2 regions of the Mesorhizobium cantuariense genome follow, and region 1 is predicted to be linked to the other one. Evidence: predicted binding sites of a transcription regulator. Region 1 holds the regulator's gene; the other holds the start of a gene.
What was found. Region 1 encodes HrcA, which represses chaperone genes, less so after heat shock. Its sites were predicted from a motif close to GTTAGCACTCNCNNNNNGNGAGTGCTAAC; they were not measured.

Region 1 (15,877 bases):
AGTTGGGCGGCGTCGAAGGGAATTTCGGGCGGCGGTGTGACACCCATCAGGGAAGCGGCATAGGCGACGACATCCTGCGGCGGCGCCGGCAGATCGTCGGTGACGTTGAAAATGCCGCCTGTATTGCCTTCGATCAGCTGCCAAAGCGCACCGGCAATGTCGTCGCAATGGATGCGGTTGAACACCTGGTCCGGCTTGACCAGCCGCCTTGCGCTGCCGTTTTCCAGATTGACAAGAGCGTTGCGGCCGGGGCCGTAAATGCCGGAAAGCCGCAGGATCGCCACCGGCCGGCCGATGTCCGTGCCCAATTGCTGCCAGTCCTGTTCGGCGGCAACCCGCATCACCGAGCGCTTCGACACCGGCCGGCATTCGGCCGTTTCATCGACCCATGCACCGTCATAATTGCCATAGACGCCGACGGTTGAGAGATAGCCGATCCATTCAAGCACCGGCATTTGAGCCAGGATTACCGCTCGCGCGGCCCTCAAAACGGGATCGCCGGCCTCTTCCGGGGCGACCGAGATCAGCAGATGCGTCGTTTTTCCCAGCGCATCGCCGATTTTGTCGGTCAGCGCACCGTCGAACAGCAGCGGCGTGATGCCGGCCTGGCGCAACACCTCAAATTTGTCCGCCGAGCGCGTCGTGCCGAAGATCGCCGCGGCGCCTTTGTTAGCCCGAGCAAAAGCCCTGCCCGAATAGCCGGCGCCGAAGATGAATATCCGTTTTTCGCTCATGCATGCGCCCTGGTTGACCGTGCCAGACGCCATTCGTCGCGCACGGCTTCGTCACTCTCGGTGTTCAGGCCGGCAGCGGCCCGTTCGGAATATTCGGCGTCCAGCACCAGCCGCGCCAGCGCCCATATTGCCGCGCCCCGCACCAATGGCGAGGCGTCGGCCAGCAAGGCACGCACCATGTCGGCAAGTGCTGCATCGCCGGAATTGCCGGCGGCGATCAGCACGTTGCGGACAAACCGGTCGCGGCCGATGCGTTTTATCGGCGAACCGGAGAAGAAGACGCGGAAGGAAGCGTCGTCCAGTTGCAACAAATCGCCAAGCGGCGGCTCGCGCAGATCGTCCCGGGCGGCGAGCTTGGCTTCGGAAGCTGCCCGGGCGAACTTGTTCCACGGGCAGGCAGCGAGGCAGTCGTCGCAGCCATAGATGCGGTTGCCGATCTTCTCGCGGAATTCATGCGGGATCGGTCCCTTGTTCTCGATGGTGAGATAGGAGATGCAGCGCCGCGCATCGAGCCGGTAGGGCGCCGGGAAAGCATCGGTCGGGCAAGCATCGAGGCAGGCGCGGCAGGAGCCGCAATGGTCGATCTCGGCGCCGTCGGGCGCAAGCTCGGCCGTGGTGAAGATGGTGCCGAGGAACAGCCAGGAGCCATGCTCGCGGCTGACCAGATTGGTGTGCTTGCCTTGCCAGCCGAGCCCAGCGGCTTCCGCCAGCGGCTTTTCCATCACCGGCGCGGTGTCGACGAACACCTTCACATCACCGCCGGCGCGCGCGACGATCTTGCCGGCGATTTCCTTCAGCCGGCCCTTCATCACCTCGTGATAGTCGCGGTTCTGCGCATAGACCGAGATCGCGCCACGATCGCGCTTGGCCAGCACGCCGCGCGGATCACGGTCGGGACCATAATTCATCGCCAGCACGATGATCGAGCGCACTTGCGGCCACAGCGCCGTCGGTTCGGCGCGGCGTTGAAGCGTCTCGGCGATCCAGCCCATCGAGCCGTGAAAGCCGTCGGCGACGAATTCGGCCAATCGGGCAGGCGCCAGCGGGATTGCATCGGGGGTGGTGACGGCGACGGCATCGAAGCCGGCGCGGCGCGCCTCCGCGTCGATCAAGGCGCGCAGTTTTGCGGCGTCAGAAGTCGAGGTCCGCATAATGCGACACCGGCGACAGGCCGCGCACCCGGTCGGTCAAAAGCGGCCGGAAGGAGGGCCGCGACTTGACCCGCGTGTACCATTCGCGCGCAGCGGCGTGTTCGCGCCAATCGATCTCGCCGAGATAATCGAGCACCGACAGCGTCGCCGCGGCGGCGAGGTCGGCATAGGTGACCCTCGAGCCGGCCAGCCAATGGCGGGTGCCGGCCAGCCAGTTGGTGTATTTCATGTGCTGGCGGATGTTGGCGCGCGCGGCACGGATCGCGCCTGAATCGGGCGAGCCGCCGCCCGCCGTTTCCGGCATGACCGGCTTCAGCACGCGCTCGCGCACCAGATGGCGGGTGACTTCGCTTTCGGCCTTGTTGAGGTACCAGTCGATCAGCCGGCGGATTTCTGCGCGCTGCATCGGATCCTCGGCGAACAGCCGCTTGTCGCGCTTCAAGACGCCGCGCGTTTCATCGAGATACTCCGATATCACCGTTGCTCCGACGATCGGCACGTCGCCTTCGGCCAGCAGGATCGGCAGCGTGCCGGCCGGGTTCAGCGCCAGGAACTCCTTGCGCCGTGTCCACGGCTTTTCCTCGATCAGGGCCAGCTCCTCGCCATACTCGCCGAAAGCGAGGCGGACGAAGCGACAGGTGGCGAACATGGGATGGTGGAAAAGCGTCAGCATGGTTCCGCGATGATAAAGCGCACTGGCGAATCGCAGGGCGCACCGGTAAGTCTTTGCCGCCCGGTTAGCGGGCCGTCAGGGTGTTGCGACCTATAGGGGGACTTGCACGCCATGACAAGCAAGCCGTTCTGTCAGCCGTCACGCAAATGCCGAGGTAGCCATGGAAAGCCAGACCATCGTCGAAGCCCTGCTGCTCGGCCTGCTGGAGGGGCTGACCGAGTTCATCCCGGTGTCGTCGACCGGCCATATCCTGCTCGCCGGCCATTTCCTCGGCTTCCACTCGACCGGCAAGGCCTTCGAGATCCTGATCCAGCTTGGTGCGATCCTGGCGATCCTGAGCGTCTATTTCCGCCGGCTGTGGCAAATGCTGCTCGACCTGCCGCATGACCGGCTGACGCGGCATTTCGCCATCGGCATCCTCATCGCCTTCCTGCCGGCGGCGATCATCGGCGCGCTGGCGCATGATTTCATCAAGACGGTGCTGTTCGAATCGCCAAGGCTGATCTGCATCATGCTGATCATCGGCGGCGTCGTGCTACTGGCTGTGGACCGCATGAACTTCAAGCCCGTCTACCGCGACGTCGAGCGGTTCCCGACCCGGCTTTACCTGCAGATCGGGCTTTTCCAGTGCCTCTCGCTGATCCCCGGCACCTCGCGCTCGGGTTCAACGATCGTCGGCGCGCTGCTTTTGGGCGTCGACAAGCGGGCGGCGGCGGAATTCTCCTTCTTCCTCGCCATCCCGACCATGGTCGGCGCCTTCGCCTTCGACCTGTTCAAGAACCGCGACGTGCTGAGCAGCGCCGACCTGCCGATCATCGCTGTCGGCTTCGTCGCCGCCTTCGTCACGGCGCTCATCGTCGTGCGCTTCCTGCTCGATTACGTCTCGCGCAAAGGCTACGCGCTGTTCGGCTGGTGGCGGCTGGTGGTCGGCGGTGTCGGACTGGTGGCGTTGATGATCTGGGGGTGAGCTTACCCTCCCCCTTGTGGGCATATGCGCTAAGATAGGTGTTGCAGTGGGGAATCGGTTGTGATTCTACGCTGCGATGACTCACGAATCGCTTGTAGATGACGGCTGGGCCGAGACGATTGAGCTCCTCGGCGGTGAAGAGTTGATTGCAGGGAGTGCCCGCGAGACGAAGGCGTTTCTGCGGCCGCGGGGCGTCAGGTCGGCTACTGATCTGTTGCGCCTGACACTGGCTTACTGCCTTGGCAAGGTGGGCATGCGGGGCGTCGTGGCCTGGGCGGCGGCAAGCGGGATCGCCGACATCTCGGACGTGGCGTTGCTCGGCCGGCTGCGCAATGCAGGGCCGTGGCTGCAGCAGTTGATCGGGCACCTTTTGAAGCGCGAGGAGGAAGGCTTGCCTAAGGGCCGGCTGATCCGCATCCTCGATGCGACATCGGTTGCCAAGGCGGGTGTGCATGAGAAGAAGAACAATGGCCTTTGGCGTATGCACTGCGCCTTCGATCTTGAGCGCGAGCAGTTCGATTTCCTCGAGATCACCGACCAGAGCGAGGCCGAGCTGATCGACCGCGTGCCGGTGGTGCCGGGCGAGATCCGCATCGGCGACCGCGCCTATCTGCAGGCCGAGCGGATCGCAAAGGTCATGGCGCAAGACGGCGACGTTGTCGTGCGCGCGCCGTGGAAGAATGTGCGATGGCTCGACGCCAACGGCAAGGCGTTCGATCTCATCGGCCACCTGAAGAGCTGCCGGGAGGAGGTCATCGAAACGCCTGTCTGGCTGGGCCTCAAGAAGGGCGAGCCCCTGAAGATGCGCCTGATCGCCTTGCGCAAATCCGAGGCTGCGACACAAGAAGCGCGGCGCAAAATCAACAAGGAAGCCAAGGCCAAGGGCAAGCAGGTTCAACCGGAGACGCTGATTGCCGCCGGCTTTGTCATCCTTGTGACCTCGCTTGACCAGGAGGAGTTTCCCTCCGGCACAGTTCTCAAGCTCTATCGCATGCGCTGGCGCATCGAGCTCGCCTTCAAGCGTCTGAAGAGCCTGATCGGACTGCGCGCGCCTCCAGCCAAAGACCCAAGGATCGCAAAGCCTTGGATTCTTGCCCACTTCCTCATCGCGCTTGTGACCGAACCCCTTTCGCAGGAGTTGGGTGTCTCTCCCCCTTGAGCGACGGGCGCCCGCTGCTGTGGCGCGCCACCCGCCAGATCGTCGCCTCTCTGATCGCAGCGATCTTTGCTCAACCTCCCTTGGCAGCCCTGCGCCAAAATCTCCATGCCTTGCGACATCGATGGCGTGAGCCACCACGAAAGCGCAAATTTCAGTCCATGCCGAAGCTATCTTAGCGCATATGCCCTTGTGGGGAGGGTCGATCCGCAAAGCGGATCGGGGTGGGGGTCGGCGCCATACCCCCGCCCCGCCAACGACGCTTCGCGTCCCTTGCTTGCCGACCCTCCCCACAAGGGAGAGGGTAAGCTACTCAATTCCTTCCATAAAACACGTTTTCGACATGCACCGGCCAGCGCCAGGGCAGCACCGCGACCATGTCGAAGCGCATCGACAGTCTGCCGTAGTCCGCTTGGCGTGACAGCCAGATGTCGGCCGCACCTTCTATGCGACGCTCCGATTCGTGACCGATCGCCTCCATGGCTTCCATCAGAGTGCGGCGCGCCTTGACCTCGACGAACAGCACCAGGTCGCCGCGCCGCGCGATTAGGTCGATCTCGCCGAAGCGCGTGCGATGGCGGCGCGCAAGGATCCTGTAGCCCTTCAGCATCAGCGCCGCAGCCGCCAGCCATTCGCCGCGGTGGCCGCGTCGATAGGCTTTCAGGCGGCTGGCGCTCGGGCGCTCAGCCACCATCCTCTCCGGAGGCATCCTTGAGTTCCAGCAGACGCCGATAGAGCGCCTGTTTCTGGCCGCCGGTCATTTTCGCGGCTTCCGCCGCCGCCTTGGAAGCCGGCATCTCGGCGGCGAGCGACAAAAGCAGGCGATCGATGTCGGCCGGTTCGTCGGCCTTGGCCTCGGCCGGACCGACGCAGACGACGATCTCGCCCTTTGGCGTATCGGCCGCCGCATAGTGGTCGGCCAGCACCTGCAGCGTGCCGGTGCGCATCTCCTCGAAGGTCTTGGTCAACTCCCTGCCGATAGCCGCCTTGCGCTCACCGCCGAGCGCTTCGACCATGGCAGCCAGGGAGTCGGCCAGCCGGCGCGGCGATTCGAAGAAGATCAGCGTCGCCGGCACTGCCTTCAGTGCCTCCAGCCGCGTCAGCCGCTGCCCTGTTTTTACTGGTAAGAATCCAGCGAACATGAAGGCATCGGAAGGCAGGCCGGACGCCGTCAGCGCGGCAAGTGGCGCCGACGGGCCGGGGATCGGCACGACGCGAATGCCGTGGTCGAGCGCCTCGCCGACCAGCCGGTAGCCGGGATCGGACACCAGCGGCGTGCCGGCATCGGAGATCAGCGCAATGCTCTGTCCGGCCTGGAGAGCCGCGATCAGCTTCGGCCCGGCCTCGCCGGCATTGTGCTCGTGATAGGCCGTGGTGCGGCGGCGGATGCCGTAGCGGTCGAGCAGCACGCGCGACACCCGCGTGTCCTCGCAGGCGACGATGTCGGCGGCGGCCAGCGTTTCCAGCGCGCGCAGCGTGATGTCGGCGAGATTGCCGATCGGCGTCGCCACCAGATAGAGCGCCGGCTCCAGCGGCCGGGCCGCGATCTCCGTCTGACCGACCACATAGCTGCGCTTGCCCGTCTCGCCGGTCACTGATGCCTTCTCCATTCAGAACCTGTTTGGCACGGCTGACGTCGGCTTGCAAAAGCTGACGTTGCGTCTCCCCCGCCATTCCTTTGCCACAGTAGGGAACGAAACCAGCTACGGCAGATTTACCCCCTGATTCCCGAGGAGGACAGGATGGATAGCCTGAAGATACAGGACGCTTTCGAGCCCTATTATGCCGACCGCAAACGCGTTGCCGCACCCAGGGACAAGCGCCTGCCTGCCAAGACCGAGCACAGCCCGACCAAGCAGGCCGCCTTGCCTACGAACGTCAGGCTTTGCGACAACAAACCCGACAGCACGACGGAGCACTGACCGGACGATGCCCAATCGCTTCGATATCTTCATCACCCGTCTTGAAACAAAAAGCGCCCGCAACGGCGTGCCGCTACCCCCGGTAGGCGACCAGCACCGCGCCCCCCGCGATAAGGGCGACGCCAAGCCAGTTCGCTCCGGACAACCGCTCGCCGAGAAAGGCCGCGCCAAACACCGCCACAAGCACGACGCTTAGCTTGTCGATCGGCGCCACCTGCGCCGCATTGCCGATCTTCAGGGCGCGAAAGTAGCAGAGCCATGAGGCGCCTGTGGCCAGACCGGACAGGCCGAGGAACAGCCAGGTCTTTCCCGAGATCGTCGCCGGCGACTGGAACTGGCCGCTGGCAAGCAGGATCGCACCAAGCACCACCAGGATGATGATCGTGCGGATGAAGGTGGCGAAATCGGAATTGATGTTCTCGATGCCGACCTTGGCGAAGATCGCCGTCAAGGCCGCGAAGGCAGCCGACAGCAATGCCCAGAATTGCCAGGAGGTGACGGTCAGGTTCATGCTGGTGGCCTTCGCGGATAGCGTCTCAGCTGAGATACCGTGAAACGCGGGCCTTCAGAAGGCCAATCAGCTCCAGGTCCATGAATTCATAGTTATCAGGTATATCGAGACAAATGACGCGGGCCTTTTTCAAGCTCGTCTTGAATTTTTTCTGCAGCTTGGTGCGGTGCACCTTTTCCATGACGAAGATGATGTCGGCCCACGCCACCAGCTCATGCGTCAACGGCGTATCGGCATCATGGTTGGTTCCCGCCGACGCGACCTCGATATCCCCGCGTTTGGAGAACACCTGCTCGGCGGTCGGGCTGCGCAAGCGGTTCTGGCTGCAGACGAAGAGGATGTTCTTCAACAGCTTTGATCTTTGGTTTGACTATTGCCCCAGTCGAAAACCAAATCGTGCTCTGTCGAAGGCAATTACTCCTCCCATATTTCGCGTATAGTTTTTGTTAGAGGAATGTACTGGTCCATAGTAAGTCCATATAGCTCGAATTCTATCGAATCGTCTTTGACGATCGCTCTAAGCCTGATCCCTATGTAGGTTATAAAGCTGGTTAGAACGCTAAATTCGCTAAGATTGCTTATCTTTCTCCTGGCCAGGACTTTTCCATTTTTGATGAAAATCCCCTCTGCCTCGTAGAAATCTTCCTGTTCCGACGGTCTGGAGATCTCACCTAGTCCAAACTCGAACACATCATCCGTGTTCAATGTCCGCAGCGTCTCGTGGAATAGGAATTTCATCGAGGACCCATATTAGATGCGGCGCGACGCGCCTTCGGCCAAGCAAGCCGAACAATAGCATCCTTGCTCCAGTCGACAAATTGTCCACCCTACCGCGCCAGATCGGCGACCACGGCGTCGAGCACGATCATGCCGGCGGCCGTGGCGCGCAGGCGCGCATTGCCGATCGACGCCACCAGCCCCTCGCCCTGCAGCATCGACAGCAGCGCGCTCGACAGGCCGCGTCCGGAGAACGCCTCGTAGCGGGAGAGATCGATGCCCTCGGCCAGCCGCAGGCCCATCAGCAGGAACTCGTCGGCCTCCTCCGAGCGCGTCAGGATCTCGCCGCCGGTGACGCCGTGGCCCTTGGCCTCGACCAGATTGGCCCAGGTTTCCGGCATCCGCTCGGCGATCGTGACCGTGCGGCGGCCATTCTCGACGAAACGGCCATGCGCGCCGGGGCCGACGCCGACATATTCGCCATAGCGCCAGTAGGTCAGGTTGTGCCGGCTCTCGGCGCCCGGCCTGGCGTGGTTGGAAATCTCATAGGCCGGCAGACCATGCGCCGATGTGATCTCCTGCGTCAGCGCATAGAGGTCGGCGGCGTGGTCGTTGTCGGGAATGATGAATTTCTTCGCCGCATGCAGCGCGTGGAAAGGCGTGCCTTCCTCGATGGTCAGCTGGTAGAGCGACAGATGGTCGGCGGCATGGCCGATCGCCTGTTCCAGCTCCGATGCCCAAGCCTCCGGCGTCTGGCCGGGCCGGGCATAGATCAGGTCGAAGGAGAGCCTTGGGAATATTTCCCGCGCGAGCCCGATCGCGTGCAGCGCCTCATCGACATTGTGCAGCCGGCCGAGGAAGCGCAAATCCTTGTCGTTCAGCGCCTGCACGCCGAGCGAGACGCGGTTGACGCCGGCCGTCCGGTAGCCGCGAAAGCGTTCGGCCTCGACCGAGGATGGATTGGCCTCCAGCGTCACCTCGATGCCGTCAGGAACGGTCCAGTTCTTCGCCACCGCGTCCAGAACCCTGGCCACCGTTTCCGGTTTCATCAGCGACGGCGTGCCGCCGCCGAGAAAAATGCTGGTCACCTCGCGCGGCCCGGTGCGCTCGCGCATCGTCGCCAGCTCGGCCTCGAAGGCGCTGGCGAAGCGGTCCTGATCGACCGGCTGGTGGCGGACATGGCTGTTGAAGTCGCAATAGGGGCATTTGGCCGCGCAGAACGGCCAATGGACATAGACGCCGAAGCCAGGCGTCCGATCGAGCAGCATGCTCATGCCGAGCCCAATCTCGCTTTGGCGAATTTCTGGAAGGCGCGGGCGCGGTGCGACAGCGCCGTCAGCTGGCCGGGCTTCCAGCCGTGCTTTTCCTCAGCGCTCATCTCGCCAAAGGTTTTTTCGAAGCCATCGGGCAAAAACACCGGATCGTAGCCGAAGCCGAGCTCGCCGCGCGGCGGCCAGACCAGCGTGCCTTCGGCCTCGCCCCGATAATATTCCGCCTCGCCGTCAGGAAACGCCAGGCAGATGACGGCGACGAAGCGCCCCTTGCGCTGTTGCGGCAAGGCCGCGCCGACTTCCTGCAACGCCACTTCGGTGCGCTGCATGGCCATGCCGAAATCGCGCGATCCATCCGGGGTTTCGGCCCAGTTGGCGGTGTAGACGCCGGGCGCGCCGTCGAGCGCGTCGACGCACAGGCCGGAATCGTCCGACAGCGCCGGCAGGCCGGTCGCCTTGGCGGCGGCCAGCGCCTTGATGTAGGCGTTCTCCTCGAAGGTGGTGCCGGTTTCATCCGGCTCCGGCAGATCATACTCCTTGGCCGATTTGGCTTCGAAGCCGAACGGCCCCATCAGGTCGGCGAATTCGCGCAGCTTGCCTTCATTGTGGCTGGCGACGACGATCTTCTTGCCATCAAGAGAATGCATCAAAGGCCCCAGATTCTTGGCTCGGCAAATTCGATCGAATTGCCCGAGGGGTCGCGTATATAGATCGAACGGCCGCCCTGCGGCCACTCGAATTCGCTTTCGATGGCGATGTTTTTCGCCTCAAGATGCGCTTTCCAGCGCATGATTTCGTCGGCTGTCGCCGCAAAGCACAGATGGCCCTCGCCGACCGCGCCATGCGGCGGCACCGGCAGCCTGGCGTCGGGCGCCGGCGGCACTTTCGTCGCGTCGGCGTTGAAGACGAGCAGCACGCCCGGCCCGCAGCGGAAGAAGAGGTGGCGGCCTTCGACCTTGCCGAGGAGGGGGAGGCCGAGGATGCCGGTGTAGAAGGTTTCGGCGGCGGTTAGGTCGGTGACGTAGAGGGCTGATTCAAGGATGGCAGAGGGAGTCACGAGGCGCCCCCCTCTGACCTGCCGGCCATCTCCCCCTCAGGTGGGGAGATTGGCAGCTTCGACGCGTTCACGCATCCCGCGCCGCCGATGGTTGGCGAAGCCCCATCGGCTAGCTGATCTCCCCCCTTGAGGGGGAGATGGCCGGCAGGCCAGAGGGGGGCATTCACGCTCGGCATTCGAAACCTCAGGCCACCGCCATCTGTTGCAAACTCACCAGCCTCTGGATGCCTTTCTTGGCCAGACCCATCAATTCCGCGAACTGCTCTTCCGAGAAAGGCTCGCCCTCGGCGGTGCCCTGAATCTCGACGATGCCGCCCTTGCCGGTCATGACGAAATTGGCGTCGGTGCCGGCCGCGGAATCCTCGATATAGTCGAGGTCAATGACCGGCTGGCCGTCATGGATGCCGCAGGAGATCGCCGCGACATGGTCCTTCAGCACCTTGGCGACGCTGGCCATCTGGCGTGCTTCCATCCAGCGCAGGCAGTCATACAGCGCCACCCAGCCGCCGGTGATCGAGGCGGTGCGGGTGCCGCCATCGGCCTGGATGACGTCGCAGTCGACCGTGATCTGCTGCTCGCCCAGCGCCTGCAAATCGACCACGGCGCGCAAGGAGCGACCGATCAACCGCTGGATTTCCAGCGTGCGGCCGCCCTGCTTGCCGGCCGAAGCCTCACGGCGCATGCGCTCGCCGGTCGAACGCGGCAGCATGCCGTATTCCGCCGTCACCCAGCCTTTGCCCGAATTGCGCATCCAGCCCGGCACCTTCTCTTCGAGGCTGGCCGTGCACAGGACATGCGTGTCGCCGAACTTCACCAGGCATGAGCCTTCGGCATGCTTGGAGACGCCGCGCTCGAAGGAGATGGCACGCATTTCGTCGAATTGGCGTTTGGAAGGGCGCATTCAGGCTGCTTTCTCGTCATTTTCGGAATCTTGGCCGGCTTGTAACCGCATGGGACGCGTGGCGCAAAGGAAAATGGCCAGATGATCTGACACAGACACCGGGTGATCTCACAAAGACACCGGGTGATCTGGCACAGACACCGGGTTGCGCAGGCCGTAGCGAAGTCTATATCTTGGGCCGGAGGTTTTTGGCCGTATGACCAAGGCAGTCGATCCGAGTTCGCAGTCGCCGGCGCTTCAGTCGCTCGACATGCGCTCGCGCGACATCTTCCGGCGTATCGTCGATTCCTATCTCAGGGACGGTGAACCCGTGGGATCCCGCAGCCTGTCGCGCATCCTGCCGTCCTCGCTGTCGCCGGCCACCATCCGCAACGTGATGAGTGACCTCGAGCATCTCGGTCTGATCTACGCGCCGCACATCTCGGCCGGCCGGTTGCCGACGCAGGCCGGCCTACGTTTCTTCGTCGACGCCTTCATGGAGCTTGGCGACCTCTCCGACGAGGAGCGCCGCGCCATCGAGGCACAGGTGCGGGCGTCCGGCTCGGGTGCGACGCTGGAGCAGATGCTGACCGAGGCCAGCCAGATGCTGTCGGGCATGTCGCGCGGCGCCGGTCTGGTGCTGGCCGCCAAGAACGAGGTGGCGCTGAAGCACATCGAATTCATCCAGCTCGAACCGACCAAGGCGCTGGCGGTGCTGGTGTCGCAGAACGGCGACGTCGAAAATCGCGTCGTCGAGCTGCCCGCCGGCATCACCGTCTCGCAACTGCACGAGGCCTCGAATTTCCTCAACGCCCATATCCGTGGCCGCACGCTGGCCGAGGCGCGGATCGAGATTGCCCGCATCAAGGAAGAAACCAGGGCCGCACTCGACACGCTGTCGCAAGACCTGGTCGAGAAAGGGCTGGCGGTGTGGGCCGGCGCCGACAGCGGCCTGCCGGCGCGGCTCATCGTGCGCGGCCGCGCCAATCTGCTCGAAAATGTCACCGCGCAGGCCGACATCGAGTTGCTGCGCCATCTGTTCGAGGACATGGAGACGCAGGACGGTCTGATCCAGTTGCTCGACCTCGCCGAACAGGGGTCGGGCGTGCGCATCTTCATCGGCTCGGAAAACAAGTTGTTTTCGCTGTCGGGCTCGTCGCTGGTGGTCGCCCCCTATCGCGACAAGGACGCCCGCGTCGTCGGCGCGCTCGGCGTCATCGGCCCGACCCGGCTGAATTACGCGCGCATCGTGCCGATGGTGGATTACACCGCGCAGCTGATATCGCGCATGCTCCGTTAAGCTGATCTAACCGAGGAGACGACGATGGCGCTCGAAGAATTCAAGGCCCGGATCAGCCTGCTGCTCGAGGAAATGGTCAACCAGCCGGAGGACCAGCACGAAATCCAGGAGCAGTTGCGCGAAAAACTGCGGGAAATGCGCGCCATGGGCCTGCCGCTGCCGGCCGATCTCGTCGCACTGGAAAAACGCCTCGACGACGATTTCTACGCCGCCGGAACCTGAGGCTTGACGCTGGATACGGCACTTCAACTCATCGTGTAACGCGGAACGATCGACGAAACCTGCCGTTCCTGTCCTCAATACCAAATATCGGAGGACAGGATGATCCGTTTCGCCGGTCTGGCTATTTCCGCCACCCTGTTTGTCACCACAACGGCATTCGCCCAGCAGGCGGAGGAGCCCGTGCTGAAAGGTGCGGCCGCTTTCGGCGACTGGCGCGCCGACCGGCCGGGGGTGCGCCGCCTGATCAGGCCGAACGATCTGCCGAAGCCCAACGTCACCAAATCCACCTCGAACAGAGCTGGCCTGGCGGAACGGCCACAAGACGCCAAGCCGCAATTGCCGCCGGGCTTTTCGGCCGAATTGATCGCGTCGGGCATCGACAATCCGCGCGTCGTGCGCGTGGCGCCGAATGGCGACCTGTTCGTCGCCGACAGCGAGGCCAACCAGGTCCGCATCTACCGTCTGGCCGAGGGCAGCGCGACGGCAGCTGAGGACGGTATATTTGCCGGCAATCTCAACCAACCCTATGGCATCGCCTTCTATCCGCCGGGCAACGATCCGCAATGGGTCTATGTCGCCAACAGCGACAGCGTCGTGCGCTTTGCCTACCGCAATGGCGACCTGAAGGCATCAGGCGATCCGGAAACCATCGTCGACAACATCCCTGCCAGTCATCACTGGACCCGCGACATCGCCTTCTCGCCGGACGGCAAGACGCTTTATCTGTCGGTCGGCTCGGGATCGAACGTCGCGCAGAGCATGGGCAAGGAACCGGAGGGCGGCCTCGACGCCTGGGCGAAGTCGCAACCGTTGGGTGCTGCCTGGGGGTCCGAGGACGGCCGCGCCGATGTGCTGGCCTTCGACCCGGACGGCAAGAACGGCCGTATCGTCGCCACCGGCTTGCGCAACTGTTCGGGCATGACCGTGCAGCCGGCGACCGGCGCACTGTGGTGCGTCGTCAACGAGCGCGATGCGCTTGGCGACAATGTGCCGCCCGAATACGCGACCGTGGTCAAGGACGGCGCCTTCTATGGCTGGCCCTGGTACTATATCGGCAACAATGAGGATCCGCGCCACAAGGGCGAACGCCCCGATCTTGCCGGCGAGGTGACCATTCCCGATGTGTTGATGCAGGCGCATTCGGCGCCGCTCAACATCGCTTTCCACGATGGGAAGAATTTTCCGGCCGAATACAAGGGGGACGCCTTCGTCGCGCTGCATGGTTCATGGAACCGCGGCAACAGGACCGGCTACAAGGTGGTGAGATTGCTGTTCAGGGATGGCAAGCCGACCGGCGAATATGAGGATTTCATCACCGGCTTCGTCGTCTCCAACGGCGAGGTCTGGGGCCGGCCGGTCGGCGTGGCGGTGGCGAGCGACGGCGCACTGATCGTGACCGAGGACGGCAACGGCACCATCTGGCGTGTCACCCATGGCGACGGTCGCTCCTGAGCAATCTTACTGAGACGGAGCAGGCCCCCTCACCCGGATTGCCAAAACCGAATTGCAAACAGCAATCCGGGGCAATCCGACCTCTCCCCGAGGGGAGAGGAGGTCGCCGGCGCTTCCCTCTTCTCCCCATCGGGGAGAAGGTGGCCGCGAAGCGGCCGGATGAGGGGGCCTTCTTCCCGTGTTACAGCGATATCTGGTGCAATGGATTCCGACCCCTACGGAATTCAATTCTCGCCCGTTCCATGCGACAAGGCATTCTGATTTGAGACGAATGACATGACCCTCACCGGATTCCTCGCCTACAGTGCCGCTCTCGGCATCGCCGCCGCCATTCCTGGCCCCGGCATCACCGCGCTGGTCGCGCGTGCGCTCGGCTCCGGCTTCCGCTCGTCGCTGGCGATGTCCTTTGGCCTGATGGTTGGCGACATCACCTATCTGACCGCCGTGGTGCTTGGCCTCGCCTTCGTCGCACAGAGTTTCGGCATGGTCTTCCTCGCCATCAAATGGCTCGGCGTCGCCTACCTCGCCTTCCTCGGCTGGCGTTTCTGGAACAGCGGCATCACGTCCGAGACCGTCGAGGCGAGGAAAGGCAAAAGCGGGCTGCTGTCGAGCTTCGTCGCCGGCCTGACCGTCACGCTCGGTAATCCGAAGACGATGATCTTCTACCTCGCGATCACGCCGACCATCGTCGACCTGAAGACCATCACGCTGGCCGATTACGGTATCCTCGTCGCGCTGACGGTCGTCGTGCTGTTGGTGGTGCTGGTGCCGTATCTGGCGCTGGCGGCCAAGGCGCGCTGGTTCCTGAAGTCGCCGCGCGCGCTCAAGGCGCTGAACCGCACGGCCGCCGGCTTCATGGTCGGTGCTGCTGCGGCGATTGCCGCCCGCCAATAGCGGGCTTTCGGCCAAAGCATTTCGCAAACAGGCCTTTGCGGGAAATGCTTTTCCGGGACGGGGACGTTTTAGACACAGGTCCCACTCGGATATTTTCTGCCGACAGTCTATCTTGCGCGGCCGAAGGTCCTATCTTGCCATTTGCCTGAAATTCTGGGAGCGAAACCAATGAACAAGCCCGTCACACCAGCCCGCGTGCCCGGTCGCGGCCGCGTCTACGATTCCATCACCGATACGATCGGCGACACGCCGCTGGTGCGGCTCGACAAATTCGCCAAGGAAAAAGGCATCGTCGCCAATCTCATCGCCAAGCTCGAATTCTTCAATCCAATCGCTTCGGTCAAGGACCGTATCGGCGTGGCGATGATCGAGGCGCTGGAGGCATCCGGCAAGATTTCTCCCGGCAAGACCACGCTGATCGAACCGACGTCCGGCAACACCGGCATCGCGCTTGCCTTCGCCGCCGCCGCCAAGGGCTACAAGCTGATCCTGACGATGCCGGAAACGATGTCGACCGAGCGCCGGAAAATGCTGGCGCTGCTCGGCGCCGAACTGGTGCTGACCGAGGGCCCGAAAGGCATGAAGGGCGCCATCGCCAAGGCCGACGAACTGGCGGCGACGATCCCCAATGCGATCATCCCGCAGCAGTTCGAGAATCCGGCCAACCCGGAAATCCATCGCACGACGACGGCCGAGGAAATCTGGAACGATACGCATGGCGAGGTCGATATCTTGGTCGCCGGTATCGGCACCGGCGGCACCATCACCGGCGTCGGCCAGGTGCTGAAGAAGCGCAAGCCTTCGGTGCATGTCGTCGCTGTCGAGCCTGAATCCTCGCCGGTGCTGTCGGGTGGCCAGCCCGGTCCACACAAGATCCAGGGCATCGGCGCCGGCTTTGCGCCCAAAATCCTCGACACGACGATCTATGACGAGATCGTCAAGGTTTCGAACGAGGATTCCGTCGCCAATG
Region 2 (15,877 bases), 2.2 Mb from region 1:
ATGAAGCTGCTCAAGTCGCCGGACGAACTGCATCGGCTCTATCTCGGCGGATAGGGGCTGGCGTTCATTCGTTGAATCGAGGTCCCGAGCCATCTTGTTGTTCAGGCGCTGTTTTTCCCACTTGGCGGGGAACAACCGCGCCTGCCAGTCAATGCTGGATCTCGTTGAATGCCGCTGAACAGGGCAGCACGTTCTTTGCCGGTCCCACGTTCCGATCATTAGCATTTGCATCTGATCCGAGTTGATTTCCTATCGGGTCGTTAATGCGGCCATGCTGTTAATCAGTATTTGCTAATGAATCGATCGAGCGCGGGGTACGCCATGACCAAGAATCTCGGCAACGCACGTTACATGCCGCCAAAGGATGCCAAAGTCTCCTTGTTCGGCAAGGCCGCGCCGGCGCTGTTTCCGCTGGTGGTGGCGGCGCTGGGCTACATGATCGGCAAGCAGTTTTTTGGCATCTAGACTCCGAAAACGGTAAGGGCAATCAAGCGCTAGTCTCGGTAGCCACCTCCAGCCTGGCCTCCGTGGGGCGAATTCGTTCGCTGGCCAGCAGCACGACCGGGCAGGGTGGCGCGTGACGTCGTTGCCGATCGACAGGTCATGGGTTCCCTCAAACGCCGCGGCGGACTGACCATCACAACGCACGGGCCGCCATTTGCGTTGCAGCCGCCCGTCGCCAGACGTTGCTGTCAGACATGCACGTCGCCGAAGGAAAGTTCGCCGTCGTCGCCTGCCGCGAACACGGCGAAGGCGAACAGCCCGACATAGAATGCCGCAACAATTGCCACGATCGCCAGGCCGGGAATGGGGCCGAGGGCGGCGCTGTCGACGGCCTCGCGAAGCGAGCCGACAAAGCCGGTCTTGACGCCTACGGCCTGAAGGCTGGGGGTCGATATCTTGAGCACCCAGGCCAGCAGCAGGATCAGGAAGAGATAGAGGTAATTTCGCCGTAGGCGGCGCGCCAGCGCGACACGCTGTGACAGCAGGAACTTTGGCGCGCGCAGGCCTTCGCCGACGATGAGCAGCCAATCCGAGGCAAAGTCGGGTTGCGGGGAGAAGATCTGCGCGAAATAGTGGCGCTCGAACTGGCGCACGCGCGCCCGATAGAAATCAAAGAACCGATAGCGGCGCGCTTCGATCCACAGCAGCAGCAGAATCAGCAGCATGGCGAACAACAGCACGCCGTGATGCGCACTGGCCGTCGACAGCGACACAGAAAGCAGCGCCGCCACCACGGTGATTGCCCAGTTGGTCGTCCTGTCGAGCCGATCGCGCCATCCCGCCATCCGCGCGATCTCGGCACGGTGAAAATGCGACAGCGTGTTCACGCGCTCCGCCGATGAAAGGACGGGACCCGCGGGCTTTGCCGACGCATCGTTCATGGCATCCTCCGGCAAAGACTAGAACAGTTTGCCGGCAACATTGTTCCCTGTCGCGTCGCGCACGTCCGGCATCGGCCTGTGGACTTACGTCGGCTGCACGGCCCCCCTTGAGAATCCTCCAGCCTTCGGCAACATGGCGGTGAGGCTGGGAGCGTGAGGATGAGCAAGGCCATTTCCGCCGCATCGTTGAAGACTCCACGCAAGGCGCCGATGGCGCTGACCGAGGAACTCGTGGCGCGCACCATGCGCACGGTCGAGGATGCCGGGCCGACGCCGGGCATGGTTTACATGACCGATGCGGACTATGCGCGCATCCGTGACGGGGTGCTGGCCGGCGCTCCGTCCGGGCCGCTGAAACTGTTCGCCTATGGCTCGCTGCTGTGGAAGCCGGTCGGCGAGGTGAGGGGCGGCGAGCGGGCGGTGGCGACGGGCTGGCACCGGTCGTTCTGCTTCACGGTGCAGCGTTTTCGCGGCACCGTCGAGCGGCCCGGCCTGATGATGGCGCTCGATCGCGGCGGCCAGTGTCAGGGCATGGTGTTCGAAATCGCCGAACCGGTGGCGGCCAACCTCGAGGCACTGCTGCGCCGCGAGATGACCATCCTGCCCGCCGTCAATGTGCCCCGCTGGCTGCAGGTGAGGACCGAAGGCGGCCCACGCCGCGCGCTCGGCTTCGTCGTCGATCCGGCCAATCCGCGCTATGCCGGCAAGCTCGACAAGCAGGCGATCGCGGCGACGCTGGCCACGGCCGTCGGCCATTGGGGCTCTGGCGCCGAATACCTCTTCGAGACCATCCGCCACCTCGAAGCCTGCGGCATCCGCGACCGCAATCTGTGGCAGTTGCAGGAACTGGTGGCCGAGGAGATCGGACGCCTGTCGTTCAACCGTCCCTGAGCCACACCAGCATTTCGCCGGGTTCGCGGTTGTCCCAGGCGAAATAGGGAATGGCGGTCAGGCGCGTTTGCGAGGTGGCCGGCGGCTCGGGCCTGTAGAGCCCGTTTTGCCAGCCGTCGGCGGCATCGGCTTGCGCGAGCGCCGACAGTGTCACCACACCGCCGAGAAGCTCCGGCCGATGTTGCGCTTCGACGCCGGCCGTCCTCGGCAGGGACACACGATGCAACTGGCTGTCATTGTCGGTCGCCTCGACGCAGTAGATCAGCGGACCGCGCGACAGCGCGACGCGGCCGGCATCCTGGCGCACCTGCGGGTTGGCGTAGAGCCGCTCGATCGGCATGTCGAGATCGAGCCGCACCTGGTCGCCCTTTTTCCATGTGCGGCGGATCGCGGCGTAGCCATCGCTGGTGACGTCCGCCAACTTGACCGTCTCGCCATTAACCTCGAGCGCGGCGCCGGCGCTCCAGGCGGGAATGCGCAGGTGCAGCGTGAACGCCACCGGCGCCTGCGGCTCGACCGCGATTTCCACCGCGCCGTCCCAGGGATAGTTGCTTGCCTGTGTCAGGCTGACCGCGACACCGCCAATATCGAAGCGGGCCGTGGAGTCGCCATACAGATGCACGGCAAAAGCATCTTCGGCGACGCCGTAGAAATAGCTGCCGATCGAGGCGACCATGCGGCCGATATTGGGCGGGCAGCACGGGCAGCGGTGCCATTTCCACCTGTTGTGCTTGCCGCGGCTTTCCAGGGGGTTCTCGTAGAAGAACAGCGAGCCGTCGAGCGACAGGCCCGAGATCGAACCGTTGTACAGCGCCCGCTCCATCAAATCGGCATAGCGGGCGTTCGGCCCCATGCCGAGCATGCGGCTGGCCCAGAACACCAGCCCGACCGAGGCGCAGGTTTCGGCATAAGCGGTCTCGTTGGGCAGGTCGTAGTCGCTGGTAAACCCTTCATTGTGCGCCGATGGTCCTAGCCCTCCGGTGATGTAGAGGCTTTTGCTTGTGAGGTCGTCCCACAGGCGGTCGAGCGCCACGCGCAGGCTGTCGTCGCCATACTCCGTCGCGATGTCGGCCATCCCCGAATAAAGGTACATGGCGCGGACGGCGTGGCCGACGACCTTGTCCTGCTCGCGCACCGGCTTGTGCGACTGGTTGTATTCGTAGGTTTTGAAGTGATAGGCCTTCGGGTCGGCGCCACGGGCGCGCGCTTCTTCGTCGAAGAAATGCGGTTCGAGGCCGCGCTGGTCGATAAAGTACCTGGCCAGCTCCATGTATTTGCGCTCGCCGGTGACGCGCGAAAGCTTGACCAGCGCCAGCTCGATCTCCTCATGGCCGCAATAGCCCTTCTTCTTGCCGGGCTCCGGCCCGAGCACCGAGGCGATGTGGTCGACATACCTGCACATCACGTCGAGCAGCTTGCGTTTTCCCGTCGCCTGGTAATAGGCGACGGCGCCCTCGATCAGATGGCCGGCGCAATAGAGTTCGTGGCAGTCGCGCAGATTGGTCCAGCGCAGGCCGGGCTGGATGCGCTGGTACCAGCTTGAGAGATAGCCGTCCTCCTGCTGCAGCTTTTCATACATGTCGATGACGGCATCGATCCTCTTTTCCAGTGCGGGGTTCTTGCGCCGGTAGAGCGAATAGGCCGCGGTTTCAATGGTCTTGCCCCAGTCGGAATCCCAGAACATCTGCGTGGTCACCGTCGAGCCGGTGAAGCCGACGGAAGCTGCTTCATCGGGCGAGGGCGAGTGGAACGGGATGACGACACCGGGCGCGGGCCGGTCCGGATCGATCTGCTCCAGCATGCGCGCCTCGACACAACGCTCGTAGAGGATGTCGGCGGTGCGCGCGGCGACGGCATCGACGCGGTCGCCCCAGAAGCCGTGCACGTCGACCTGCGGCACTGGCAGGGGTCGAAAGGCGAGCTTTGGCTTGGCCGGTTTTGCGGATGGCGATGCGGTCATGAACTTACTCCATTCGGTCTGTCTATTTGACGGCCCCGGCCATCAGGCCGCGGATGTAGAAGCGCTGCAGCGCCAGGAACAGGATGAGGCAAGGCACCATCATCACGGTGACGCCCGCCTGCACCGCGCCCCAGTCGATGGCGCCGAAGCGACCGGACTGAAGTGCGGTCATCATCACCGGCAGCGTGAACTTGGACTGGTCGGTCATCAGCACGAGGGCGGCGAGGAATTCGTTCCAGGCGCCGAGGAAGGCAAACAGGGCGATGGTGACGACGCCCGGCCAGACCAGCGGCAGCATCACCTTCAAAAGCATGGTGATATTGCTGGCGCCGTCCATGCGGGCAGCTTCCTCGATCTCGCGCGGCACCGCGTCGAAGGCGTTGCGCATCATGAAGATCGAGAACGGCAGTTGCAGCGTCACATAGACGCCGACCAGGCCGGTCAGCGTGTTGTGCAGGCCGAGCTTGGTCAGCACCAGGAAGATCGGCGTCAGGATCGACTGAAACGGGATCATGATCGTCGACAGGATGAGGATGAAGAACAGGTCCTTGAACGGAAACCGGAACCGCGAAAAGCCGTAGCCGGCCAGCACGCTGACGATGACCGACAGCACCACCGTCATCACCGAGACGTAGATGCTGTTCTGTGCCGAGACCCAGAGACCGTCGCCGAAGCTGTTGAGCGTGGCATAGTTCTCCAGTGAGAAGCCTGATGTCGGCCAGGGCGGCAGCGGCGGCAGGCGTGCTTCCTGCGCCGGCTTGAACGCCGACAGCACCGCCCACACGATCGGCGCCGCAAACAGCACCGAGGCGATGATGCCAGTCGAATGCTCGCCGATGCGGGCTAACAGCCGGCGGTTGCGGGAGGCGGCCTGCGCCATCAGTCGAGCCCTTCCGGCTTGCGCAGCAGCCACAGCTGGACGAGGCTGAGCGCCACCAGGACGACGAGCAGCACCATGGAGAGCGCGGCACCATAGCCGAGCTTGAACGACACGAAGGACTGGTTGAAGATCCAGTAGACTGCCGTCAGCGTCTGGTTGCGCGGGCCGCCGCGCAGGATGATGTAGAACTGGTCGAAGGCGAGGATCGAGCCGGCGACCGACAGGATCAGCGCCAGCGCGAGCGTACGGCGCATCAGCGGCAAAGTGATCGCCCTGAACCTGGCGAACGGCCCGGCACCATCGATGACGGCGGCCTCCTGCAGATCCTGCGGGATCGATTGCAGGCCTGCCATCAGGATGATCATGGTGAAGCCGGCGACTTTCCAGACGACCATGGCGATGATCGACCAGAAGGCCGGCTGGAAGGTGGCCAGCAGGTTGAATTTTTTGTCGATCAGGCCGAGATCGTAGGCTGCCGGGCTGAACAGGCCGGAATCGACATTCAGCAGCCACGACCAGAGCAGGCTGGCCGAAGCGAAGCCGACAACCGCCGGCATGAAGAACATGGTGCGGTAGAGATTGGTCAGCGGCCGCGGCCGTTCGACGAACAGCGCCAGCGGAAACGCCACCACGAAGATCGCGATGGTGACGATCACGGTGTAGTAAGCGGTGAAGCGCAGCGCGTTCCAGAACCTGGTGTCGCGCAGGATGGCGACATAGTTGCCGAGGCCGATATAGCTGTGCTCGCCCATCAGCGGCCAGTTGTGCAGCGACATCCACGCCGTCATGCCGAGCGGGACGAGGAAGAAGACGACGACCAGCGCAACGGCCGGCGCGACATAGAGCAGGCCGATCCACTGCCGGCGTCCGGCGAGTTTGCGGGCGCGGGGCGGGACGGTGGTTGCTGCGATGGAGGTCATGGCTGTTCCCTTGGCGCTGCGTCCCCCTCCCCCTTGAGGGGAGGGTCCGGCCGAAGGCCGGGGGTGGGGTCCTCTCTGAAGCGCGCCGACGAAAAAGGAACGTCGAGCACTGCCGAGGCGACCCCACCCGGACCTGCGGTCCGACTTCCCCCCGAGGGGGAGGTGGGGTTGGCGCTTATTTCTGCGGCGCCTGGTCGATGATCGACTGCATCGTCTCCTGCGCATTGGCGATCGCGCCGTCGACATCGTCGCCGAAGAAGACCTCGTTGATCATCTGCGTCCACGGCCCGTTGGCGGAGTTGATCAGGTCGTTGAACACCACCGAATAGGGTGTCTTGCCCTTGGCCATGGCCTCGGCGGCGATCTGATAGCGTGGATCGAGATCCTTCAGCGCCTCCTTGGCGATGTCGCCGCGCACCGGCAGGCTGCCGTATTTGGCCAGGATGGTCTGGCCCTCGAGCGAATAGGCGAAATCGAGGAACTCCTTCACCACGGGCAGTTTCGTGGTGCCCTTGGTGACGACGAAATTGTCGCCGCCGGCAAAGGACGACCAGCCGCTATCCTTGCCCGGCAGGAAGGTGACGCCGTAGTCGATATCGGGATACTGGGTGTTGAGCGCGCCGATGGCGAAGGCGCCGGACGGCGAGATGCCGATATTGCCGGCGGCGAAGGCGGCAAAGAAGTTGGCGCCGGTGTCGGTCTGCGCGCCTGCCGGCACCAGATCCTTCTTGACCATCGAGCGGTAGAGATCGATGGCGCCGCGCAGCTGCGGGCTGTCCAGCGTCGCTTTCGAGCCGTCCTCCGAGAGGATGTCGCCACCCGACGCCCAGATCAGCGGCGTGAAGGTGAAGATGTTGCAGCCGCCGCAATTGCCGGAGAAGTAGAAGCCCTTGATGTTGCCGCCGAGCGCGTTGACCTTCTCGGCGTCGGCCGCGATCTCGGCCCAGTTGGTCGGGCCTTTTTCAGGGTCGAGGCCGGCCTGCTTGAACAGTTTCTTGTTCCAGATCAGCACCGAGGCGTCGGCGGAGAACGGCAGCCCGTAGATGTGGTCCTTGTAGGTGCCGGTCTTCACATGCGCAGGCGACAGGCTCGAGAAATAGGGCAGGGACTTGGCCCAGTCGGTGATGTCCTCCAACTGGCCGGCGGCGGCGAAGGAGGGCGTGTAGATCAGGTCGAGCGACAGCGCGTCGGGCGCCGTGCCGCCGGCCGCGGCCGCGCCGTATTTCGGGATGATCTCGGCATTGGGGATGATGTCGAGCTTGACCTGGTTGGTGTGCGCCTTGTTGTAGGCGTCGACGATCCTCGGCATGAAATTCGAGCCGTCGGCGCGCACCCAGATGTTGGCCGTCTCGGCGGCCGCGGCACCGACGCCGCCACCCAGAACGGCAGCGGCCAGGGCCAGTTTGGCAATAAGGTTCCTCATGTTCTCCTCCTCCAGGGTTGGCCGCGGTACGCGGCTTGGCGCCGATTGCGCGGCGCTTGGTTTTCAGCCATCCAGCGGATGGCCGCATGACTGTCGCACCACCAGCCGGCACGGCAGTTTTCGAATGCCCGGCGCGGCGGGCTTGCCGCCGACCAGCGAAAGCAGGGTCAGCCCGGCCTCGCGCCCGAGGGCGACCAGGTTCATGTCGATGGAGGTCAGCGGCGGACGCGTCGCCTCGGCCACGATCTCCCAATTGTCGAAACCGATGACGCCGACATCGCCGGGAACGCCAAGGCCACGCTCGCGCAAGGCATCGATGACGCCGCGCGCGATCTGGTCGTTGCCGCAAAAGACGGCGTCCGGCCTCTCGGTTTTGCCATCGAACAGCCGCGCCACCGCCTCGTGCCCCCAGGCTTCCGACCAGGAGCCGAGCAGCGGTTCGGTGACCGGCAGGCCGTTTTCGATCAGCACGTCGCGGTAAGCCTGCGCCCTGGCGTGCACCACGGCAAAGCTCGCCGGCCCGGTGACATGGGCGATGCGCTTCCAGCCCAGCCGGCACAGATGCTCGACCGCCAGCCGGGCGCCGTCGGCGTCGTCCGAAACGAAGGCGATGGCGTCGGGATCGGGCTGCGTGAAGGCATAGATCACCGGGACGCGCAGATTGGAGAGGTCGACGGGCAAATGGCGGTCGATGCGCTTGCCGGTGGCGATGATGCCGTCGACGCGCTTGTCGAGCATTGCGTCGACATGCATCTGGCCAAGGCGCGGGTCTTCCTCGACATTGCACAGGAACACCGAGACGCCATTGTCGACCAGCGCGTCCGAAATGCCCGACATCAGCGGCAGCGAGAAGCGGCCATAAGTATCGTTGGTGAGCAGGCCGACGGTGAAACTGCGCCGCCTGAGCAGGCTTTGCGCCAGGCTGTTGGGCCGAAAGCCGAGACGCCGCGCCGTCTCGCGAATGCGCTCCCGCGTCTCCGCGGTCATCCGCCCCTGATCGTTGAGCGCCTTGGAGGCGGTGGCGACGCTGACGCCGGCCTGCGCGGCCACGTCACGCAGGGTGACTGGCTTGGAAAAGACCGGAACAGGCAGATCATCCGATGGCATCGCGCCGAGAATCCTTAGCTGGGAAAAGGTTTTCTCTTACAGGTCGAAAACAGACCCGGCACGCGGCCAAGCCCGATCGGAAGTGTTTGGAAAAACCTTTTCTCAAGTCAAGGCTAGGCCAGATCGGGTGGCGGTTCAAGCGGGAAAGTGGGTTGGGGGGAAAGTGGGTTGGGTCAGGCCAATCGCTTCGGGCTTGGAATTCGTCCCATCTCTTTCTTTCCGAGTGCTGGCGCCGTCCTCACCTGCCTGCCGGCATCCTCTCGCCGTTCGTGACGGGAGAGGGGCGCTCTCATCGCCGGTCTCGTCAATCTCCAGCGTCGCAGGATAGGCGCCGGCGGCGGCCGGGCAAATCTGGCCGCTACACATGCTGGCGCGCGCTCTGAAAATCGATGCCGAAAACCCTGAACAATCCCTCTGGCTTAACCTTTCCGCAAGTATTTGCCCGCTACTTCGACAGCGATGGCCTCGTGGCGGAGCGGCTACGCTGGAGACTGCAAATCTCTGAAGCCTCGGTTCGATCCCGAGGCGAGGCCTCCAAAAATCATCTACTTCGCGTTGAGCCGCGGTCTCAACATGCTGCAGGTCAGTCAATTCCCAGCGCGCAGCTTCGTGCGTTCCGAAGGAAGGCAGCGTGGATCGGCCGTTGGGCGGTCCCAATTTTGCATTTGGCATGCAGGGCGCTCGCGAAAAGAGTGCTATGGAAGGGAGACGAGCGTCCTTGCTCCGCTCTTCCCGACATTCGAGGTCATTTTCGTGCGTGAACCGTCGCTGCTGCCCGTCTTTGGAAAACTTGGCCTCAAGGCGCCTGTCGCCTTCGTGGCGGCGCCGGCCCGGTCGGCAGGCGTCGTGTCGCGCCTGCGGGAGCTTGCGACCGCGCATGGCGGCATGGCGCTGAAGCTGTCGGTCATCGCCTGGACGGTGCTGATCCTGGGCGCCGTGTTTTTCATGATGCAGGGCTGACCGGCATGGCCAACCGCTACACACTGCGCATGGAGCTTCCCCAGAGTTGGAGTATCATCGATGTCTTCACCGGCCAGCCTGCCGTGGTCCGGCAAAAGGTGATGGTCGGGATGGGCCCGCGTGAGGCCGAGGACATGGTCGTGCAGATGAATGTCCGCGACGTCAAACGCCGCGAACGGGCCGAGCGCAAGGCCTGAACTGCCGCAGCAATGGCCTGAGACCAGCACCTTGTCGCGGGGAAAGGGCCTGCGCACCAAGAATCAAAGGATTCCCGTGAGAGCCAGCCTGAAGCAGAAGATACTGGAGGTCTGCGACCGCAAGATCTCCGAAAAAGGGACCGGCGTCGGCGTGTCGTTCTATGCGTTCTTCGCCAACAGGAACGACGACCCCGAACTCTTGATGGAAGCCGCCGAATGGTGGATCAGAACCCACCGCCTCGACCATTTTGAAAAAGCTGAAAAGATACGCACGATGGTCGAGAAAATGGATTTCGGCTGATCAGCCGAAATCAGCCGCCGTCAGCACATACATGCTCTTGCGGGTGCGGTCGTAGGCCTTCGACGCCACCTCACGAATGGTGCTGCTCTCGGTGTCGAATGTCTGGAGGTAGCCGGCTTCATTGGCCGCGGCTCCCGGCCGCATCTTGGCCATGGCGTCGGCGGCGACGGAGAAGGATATCTGGAACATGCCGTCATGTCCGACGAAACGGATACGCTGGCCGGCTTCGTCATAGCTGCGGCTGCGGTTGGGGAAGGTGAGACTCATGTCTTTGCCTCCGTGGCTTTCTTGGTCACCCGCTTCTTTTTCGGCGTCGGATTAAGGGCCTCGGCGACGCGGTCGGCCTCTTCCTTGGCCAGCCGCAACTCCCTCAGCCTTGCCGTCTTGATCTCCCTGGCCCTTGCCTCGGACATGTATTCGGCGGTTGCCTTGTTGCGCTCCGCCGTCTTCTTCTGCTTGTCGACAAAGCGGGCTTCAGCTTTTTCCATGATCGTCTGATTGCCTTCGGCCATCGAAGAAATCTCCCTTGTGCCTGAAATCGTGAAAGTGAACTTGTCCGATAAATAGGCACTCGATCGGCAAAATTCAATCTTTTGAAATATTTGACCCCTTGCCGATATCACGAAACGGCAAGCCGAAATAATACTTTTGAATATTTAATTTCGGCCGTGAATAATTTTTGGCACTCCTATCTATCGAGTGCCAACGCGTTTATAGAGGAGGGGCGTGGCCGCCTGTGCCGGCCCCAGAAAGAAGTTCCCATGAAATTTCGGCCCCTCCACGACCGCGTCGTCATTCGTCGCGCTGAAGGCGATATCAAATCCAAGGGCGGCATCATCATTCCCGACAATGCCAAGGAAAAGCCGCAGGAAGGCGAAGTCATCGCCGTCGGCCCGGGTGCACGCGACGAAAACGGCGCGCTTGTTCCACTTGACGTCAAGGCTGGCGACTTCATCCTGTTCGGCAAATGGTCGGGGACCGAGGTCAAGATCGACGGCGAGGACCTTCTGATCATGAAGGAAGCCGACATCATGGGCGTTATCGACAAGAGCGAGACGGGCGTTATCGACAAGAAGGGCGCCGAGAAGACAGTGCCTGCCAAGAAAGCCGCCTGATTGGAGCGCTGCGTGTCCTTCGGGATGCGCAAGGGACACTCCGGGCTTTGATCATGGAGGGCAGGGCTCTGCCTTCCTCAACCGAACTGGATAAAAAATCATGTCTGCCAAGGAAATCAAATTCTCCACCGATGCGCGCGACCGCATGCTGCGCGGCGTCGAGATCCTCACCAATGCGGTGAAGGTCACGCTCGGCCCCAAGGGCCGCAACGTCATCATCGACAAGGCCTATGGCGCGCCGCGCATCACCAAGGACGGCGTCACCGTCGCCAAGGAAATCGAGCTTGCCGACAAGTTCGAGAACATGGGCGCGCAGATGGTGCGCGAAGTGGCCTCGAAGACCAATGATCTCGCCGGTGACGGCACCACCACCGCCACGGTGCTGGCCGCCTCGATCCTGCGCGAAGGCGCCAAGCTGGTTGCCGCCGGCATGAACCCGATGGACCTCAAGCGCGGCATCGACCAGGCGGTTTCTGCCGTGGTCAAGGAGATCCAGGCGCGCGCCAAGAAGGTCAAGTCGTCGGCCGAGATCGCACAGGTCGGCACCATCGCCGCCAATGGCGACGCCAGCGTTGGCGAGATGATCGCCAAGGCGATGGACAAGGTCGGCAATGACGGCGTCATCACCGTCGAGGAGGCCAAGACCGCCGAGACCGAGCTCGACGTCGTCGAAGGCATGCAGTTCGACCGCGGCTATCTCTCACCCTATTTCGTCACCAATGCCGACAAGATGCGCGTCGAACTGGAAGAGCCCTACATCCTCATCCACGAGAAGAAGCTCGGCAATCTGCAGGCGATGCTGCCGATCCTCGAAGCGGTGGTGCAGAGCGGCAGGCCGCTGCTGATCATCTCCGAGGACGTCGAGGGCGAGGCTCTTGCCACGCTGGTCGTCAACAAGCTGCGCGGCGGCCTCAAGGTCGCGGCCGTCAAGGCGCCGGGCTTCGGCGATCGCCGCAAGGCGATGCTGGAAGACATCGCCGTGCTGACATCAGGCCAGATGATTTCCGAGGACCTCGGCATCAAGCTTGAAAACGTCACCATCGAGATGCTCGGCCGTGCCAAGCGCGTGCTGATCGAGAAGGACACCACCACCATCATCGACGGCGCCGGCACCAAGGCGACGATCCAGGCGCGCGTCGCCCAGATCAAGGGCCAGATCGAGGAGACGACCTCCGACTACGACAAGGAAAAGCTGCAGGAGCGGCTGGCCAAGCTCTCCGGCGGCGTTGCCGTCATCCGCGTCGGCGGCGTCACCGAGTCGGAAGTCAAGGAAAAGAAGGACCGTATCGACGACGCGCTGAACGCAACGCGCGCCGCGGTTGAAGAAGGCATCGTGCCCGGCGGCGGCGTCGCTCTGCTGCGCGCCCGCTCGGTGCTTGGCGGCCTGACCGGCGCCAATGCCGATGTCACGGCCGGCATTACGATCGTGCTTAGGGCGCTCGAAGCGCCGATCCGCCAGATCGCCGAGAATTCCGGCGTCGAAGGCTCGATCGTCGTCGGCAAGCTCACCGACAGCAAGGACCACAATCAGGGCTTCGACGCCCAAAACGAGACCTATGTCGACATGATCAAGGCGGGCATCGTCGATCCGGCGAAAGTGGTGCGTACCGCACTGCAGGATGCCGGCTCGATCGCAGCGCTTCTGATCACCGCCGAAGCGATGATCACCGATATCCCGGCCAAGGATGCGGCACCTGCGGGCGGTAATGGCGGCGGCATGGGCGGCTACTAAGAGATTCGGCCGGCCTGCGAAGGTGGTTTCATAGAAGCCACCTTTCAGACCTGACCTGAATCAGCCACGCCGGCACTTCATTGGAGCCTGGATAACTACCGCCGGGGGATTTTCTCCCGGCGCAGGCCTCTAGCCCAGGAGACGGATCCATGATCACGTTCGTGCGGAAGCCAGAGACGGTCGTCACGACCGAAAAAACCGAGGAAAGCCGCTTCGACCGCATCCGTAGGATTGCCGCCGACAAGCACAAGAAATCCGATTCCAACACGGCGACGCCATCAAAGAGCGAACCCAAACGCCCGATGTGAGGCGGCGGAGACGCCGCTACTGGCCCGAGCTCGATGCCATTGGCCGAGCCGTGATCCAGCCAGATCACCTGCGCAATCCCGGTGGCTGCTATCGGCATGTCCGGTATTGTCATTATATTAGCTTAAGCGCATATTCATCCGGCAGTGGCCCTTGGTCGCCAACGCGTCCAAGGGCGCCTGCAATTGTTCCGAAAAATAAATCGCTCCGTGCCGCTCGAATTATGGAGCAGCCACGAGACAATGACATTTGGAGGAAATACCCATGAAAGTGACTATTTTGGCAAACTATGCGCCTCATGCCGCCAAAGGACTGATGCAAGGCTCGGACAGGCAAGCTGCGGTCAAGGCGCTTTTCGAAAGCGTTGGCGGCAAGGTGACCAGCGTGATGTTCACGCGCGGCATCTATGACGTCGTCGTCAATGGCGAGGTGCCGGACCAGTCAGCGGGGATTGGCATGTCCCTTGCGGTGCGAGCGAGCGGCTCGCTGACCGAAATGGTTGTCCTAGAAGAACTCGACATGAAGGCTGTGCTTGCGGCCGCCAACAAGGCTGCCGGCGCGTACAAACCCGCGGGCTAGTGGACTTGCCTTCTTGATCAAGGCAGCACGGTTCGATGGACGTGCCGTGCTGCCTTGCGTCGGATGGCGCATCTTCTCCCGACTTTCGCGGCGACTGGAATTCACGCTAGTATCGTCCGGTGGTCGTTTGGTGCAGAGAGCTTGCGGAAACGCAACCGCGATTCTGAGTACGGAGACAAGTTCATGTTTGCGGCCAAGGCCATCGACACGTCAGATAAGGCCGCGTTCTACCGCGACCTCGCCACGCAATTGAAGGCGCTGCTCGACGGCGAGCGCGATTCGATCGCCAACGCTGCCAACACCGCAGCACTGATCTTCCAGATGGTGCCGGACCTCAACTGGGCCGGCTTCTATTTTCTGCAGTCGGACGAGGAAATGGTGCTCGGACCGTTCCAGGGCAAGCCGGCCTGCGTGCGTATCGCCGTCGGCAAGGGCGTGTGCGGAACCGCGGTCGAACTCGGCACCTCGATGCTGATCAAGGACGTGCATGATTTTCCCGGCCACATCGCCTGCGACGCCGACTCGCGCTCGGAACTGGTGGTACTGCTCGAGGACGACGAGGGCGTCTTCGGCGTGCTCGATCTCGACAGCCCGCTGCCGGCCCGCTTCGACAAAGCCGACCAGGCCGGCATCGAGACGCTGGCGGCAATCTATGCTGCTTCGAGTTCGTTCGAGGATTGAACGACGGCCTGACTGAAAGCGGCCGCACCTATGGATCGGTCTTCAGCGCGCGAGTGAAAGCCACGACTGCCATATCGATCAGTTGCGCGTGAATCTCACCGCGCGACCGTCCGCCGCCATCGTCGCAAACCGGGTCACCAATCTGTTCTGATGCAATGATGCCGGCCGCGCCGGGTTTGCACTCACCGAACATGCTGTAGTGGCTGGCATCCTCGATCGTCGCATAGCTCGCCTTTGAAATCGCTTCTGCGATCCCGGATGCGTCGGCAGCCGCGGGGATCTTTCCCGGCCGGCCAAGATTGACGATATCGACCGGAATGCTGATGCCGGCAAAGCTTTTGACGTCGAAGACATCGGAGGGGGCGGGATCGATCGCCATGGCGAAGTGAATGCGCTCATCCTTGTTGTCACGACCGGCGGCCTGCAAATCCATGGCGTGAAGATCAACGCCGCTTTGCCGGACCCATTCGCAAAGTGAGGCATTGAGCAGGTCCGTATCGCAATAGGCCGCGAGCAATTTCGGGTCGACGCGGGCACCGGCTATCGCGAGCGCGGTGTTGCCGCCCATGGAAAGACCGATGACACCCACTTTGCCTTGCTCGAGATGCTCTCTGAAGAAGGCGTCCTTCTCTATCGTGGTCAGGGCTGCCGTGAGATCGGCGGGCCGCAACCAGAGTTTCATGGTCTCGGCGGCGGATCTGTTTTTCCCCGTGTTTCCCGGATGTGTGGGAGCGGCGACGACGAATCCCTGCCTGGCCAAGGGCGTCGCGATCCAGCTCAGGGCTTGCGGGTTTCCCGCCAGACCGGCGCCGTGCGAAAGCAGGATGAGTGGAAATTTTCCGTCAGCGATAGGCGCGTCGCGCATGGCCGACGTTCCGACGAAAAGCGCGGTGTCGCCTGATATAACCTTCTCGCCGCCCGGTTGTGCCGGGTACCAGACCGTCACGTCGAGATCGATGCCGCGCTCGTTGGATGGGGCAAGAAACTGACGAACGCCGACAGTGTCGCCGGCGTTGGCCGCGTGTTGCATCAGCGCCGTGGAAACAGCGACGGCGCAGAGCATGGTCCAGAATTTCATTGAAATCTCCGTTGTCGAACGCGCGCTATGGCTGGCGAGGCCGGAGGCTTCAGCGTCCGGGCAAGTGGCGGTCATGTTCGATTGCTGTGTTGACGACCCGATGTCAGCGGATCGGAGCGAAGCCCGCGACCTCGATCGTGATCAAGGACGTGCTTTATCGCGATTGAGTACCGTTCAATGCGGAACGGCGCTGCCGATTTCAGCCACCCGCCGGGTTCGCAAGCGAGGGCGCCACGTCAGGCGCGTTCCGCTCCCGCCAGGCGAGCGGGGTCATGTCGGTGACGCGGCGGAATTCGCGGTTGAAGTTCGACTTGGTCTGGAAGCCGACCGCAAGCATGATCTCCGTCACGGACTGATCGGTC

Region 2: ACFOJ9_RS22890 (co-chaperone GroES) is a predicted target of HrcA. The motif match lies at 10,703-10,731, and genes of this name have one in related genera.

The regions. Positions count from the first base shown of each region.
Region 1 covers NZ_JBHRVD010000001.1:6,882,940-6,898,816, reverse strand. Annotated here, with positions in the region: gene ACFOJ9_RS33775 (SDR family oxidoreductase) at 1-734, opposite strand, end outside; gene queG (tRNA epoxyqueuosine(34) reductase QueG) at 731-1,885, opposite strand; gene ACFOJ9_RS33765 (glutathione S-transferase family protein) at 1,866-2,558, opposite strand; gene ACFOJ9_RS33760 (undecaprenyl-diphosphate phosphatase) at 2,719-3,525, shown strand; gene ACFOJ9_RS33755 (transposase) at 3,602-4,684, shown strand; gene ACFOJ9_RS33750 (YraN family protein) at 4,995-5,372, opposite strand; gene rsmI (16S rRNA (cytidine(1402)-2'-O)-methyltransferase) at 5,365-6,276, opposite strand; gene ACFOJ9_RS33740 (hypothetical protein) at 6,424-6,603, shown strand; gene ACFOJ9_RS33735 (EamA family transporter) at 6,677-7,114, opposite strand; gene ACFOJ9_RS33730 (low molecular weight protein tyrosine phosphatase family protein) at 7,140-7,463, opposite strand; gene ACFOJ9_RS33725 (hypothetical protein) at 7,529-7,819, opposite strand; gene hemW (radical SAM family heme chaperone HemW) at 7,942-9,105, opposite strand; gene rdgB (RdgB/HAM1 family non-canonical purine NTP pyrophosphatase) at 9,102-9,749, opposite strand; gene ACFOJ9_RS33710 (VOC family protein) at 9,749-10,159, opposite strand; gene rph (ribonuclease PH) at 10,344-11,060, opposite strand; gene hrcA (heat-inducible transcriptional repressor HrcA) at 11,257-12,339, shown strand; gene ACFOJ9_RS33695 (hypothetical protein) at 12,364-12,561, shown strand; gene ACFOJ9_RS33690 (PQQ-dependent sugar dehydrogenase) at 12,661-14,013, shown strand; gene ACFOJ9_RS33685 (LysE family translocator) at 14,290-14,907, shown strand; gene cysK (cysteine synthase A) at 15,076-15,877, shown strand, end outside.
Region 2 covers NZ_JBHRVD010000001.1:4,700,061-4,715,937, reverse strand. Annotated here, with positions in the region: gene ACFOJ9_RS22965 (ABC transporter ATP-binding protein) at 1-54, shown strand, start outside; gene ACFOJ9_RS22960 (hypothetical protein) at 322-465, shown strand; gene ACFOJ9_RS22955 (DUF2270 domain-containing protein) at 693-1,385, opposite strand; gene ACFOJ9_RS22950 (gamma-glutamylcyclotransferase) at 1,545-2,276, shown strand; gene ACFOJ9_RS22945 (glycoside hydrolase family 127 protein) at 2,263-4,236, opposite strand; gene ACFOJ9_RS22940 (carbohydrate ABC transporter permease) at 4,259-5,116, opposite strand; gene ACFOJ9_RS22935 (carbohydrate ABC transporter permease) at 5,116-6,036, opposite strand; gene ACFOJ9_RS22930 (ABC transporter substrate-binding protein) at 6,212-7,459, opposite strand; gene ACFOJ9_RS22925 (LacI family DNA-binding transcriptional regulator) at 7,523-8,566, opposite strand; tRNA gene ACFOJ9_RS22920 (tRNA-Cys) at 9,028-9,103, shown strand; gene ACFOJ9_RS22915 (hypothetical protein) at 9,320-9,526, shown strand; gene ACFOJ9_RS22910 (hypothetical protein) at 9,532-9,723, shown strand; gene ACFOJ9_RS22905 (DUF6500 family protein) at 9,800-10,024, shown strand; gene ACFOJ9_RS22900 (DUF1488 family protein) at 10,025-10,291, opposite strand; gene ACFOJ9_RS22895 (hypothetical protein) at 10,288-10,536, opposite strand; gene ACFOJ9_RS22890 (co-chaperone GroES) at 10,786-11,139, shown strand; gene groL (chaperonin GroEL) at 11,240-12,871, shown strand; gene ACFOJ9_RS22880 (hypothetical protein) at 13,021-13,179, shown strand; gene ACFOJ9_RS22875 (GYD domain-containing protein) at 13,442-13,756, shown strand; gene ACFOJ9_RS22870 (GAF domain-containing protein) at 13,940-14,437, shown strand; gene ACFOJ9_RS22865 (alpha/beta hydrolase family protein) at 14,466-15,515, opposite strand; gene ACFOJ9_RS22860 (helix-turn-helix domain-containing protein) at 15,715-15,877, opposite strand, start outside.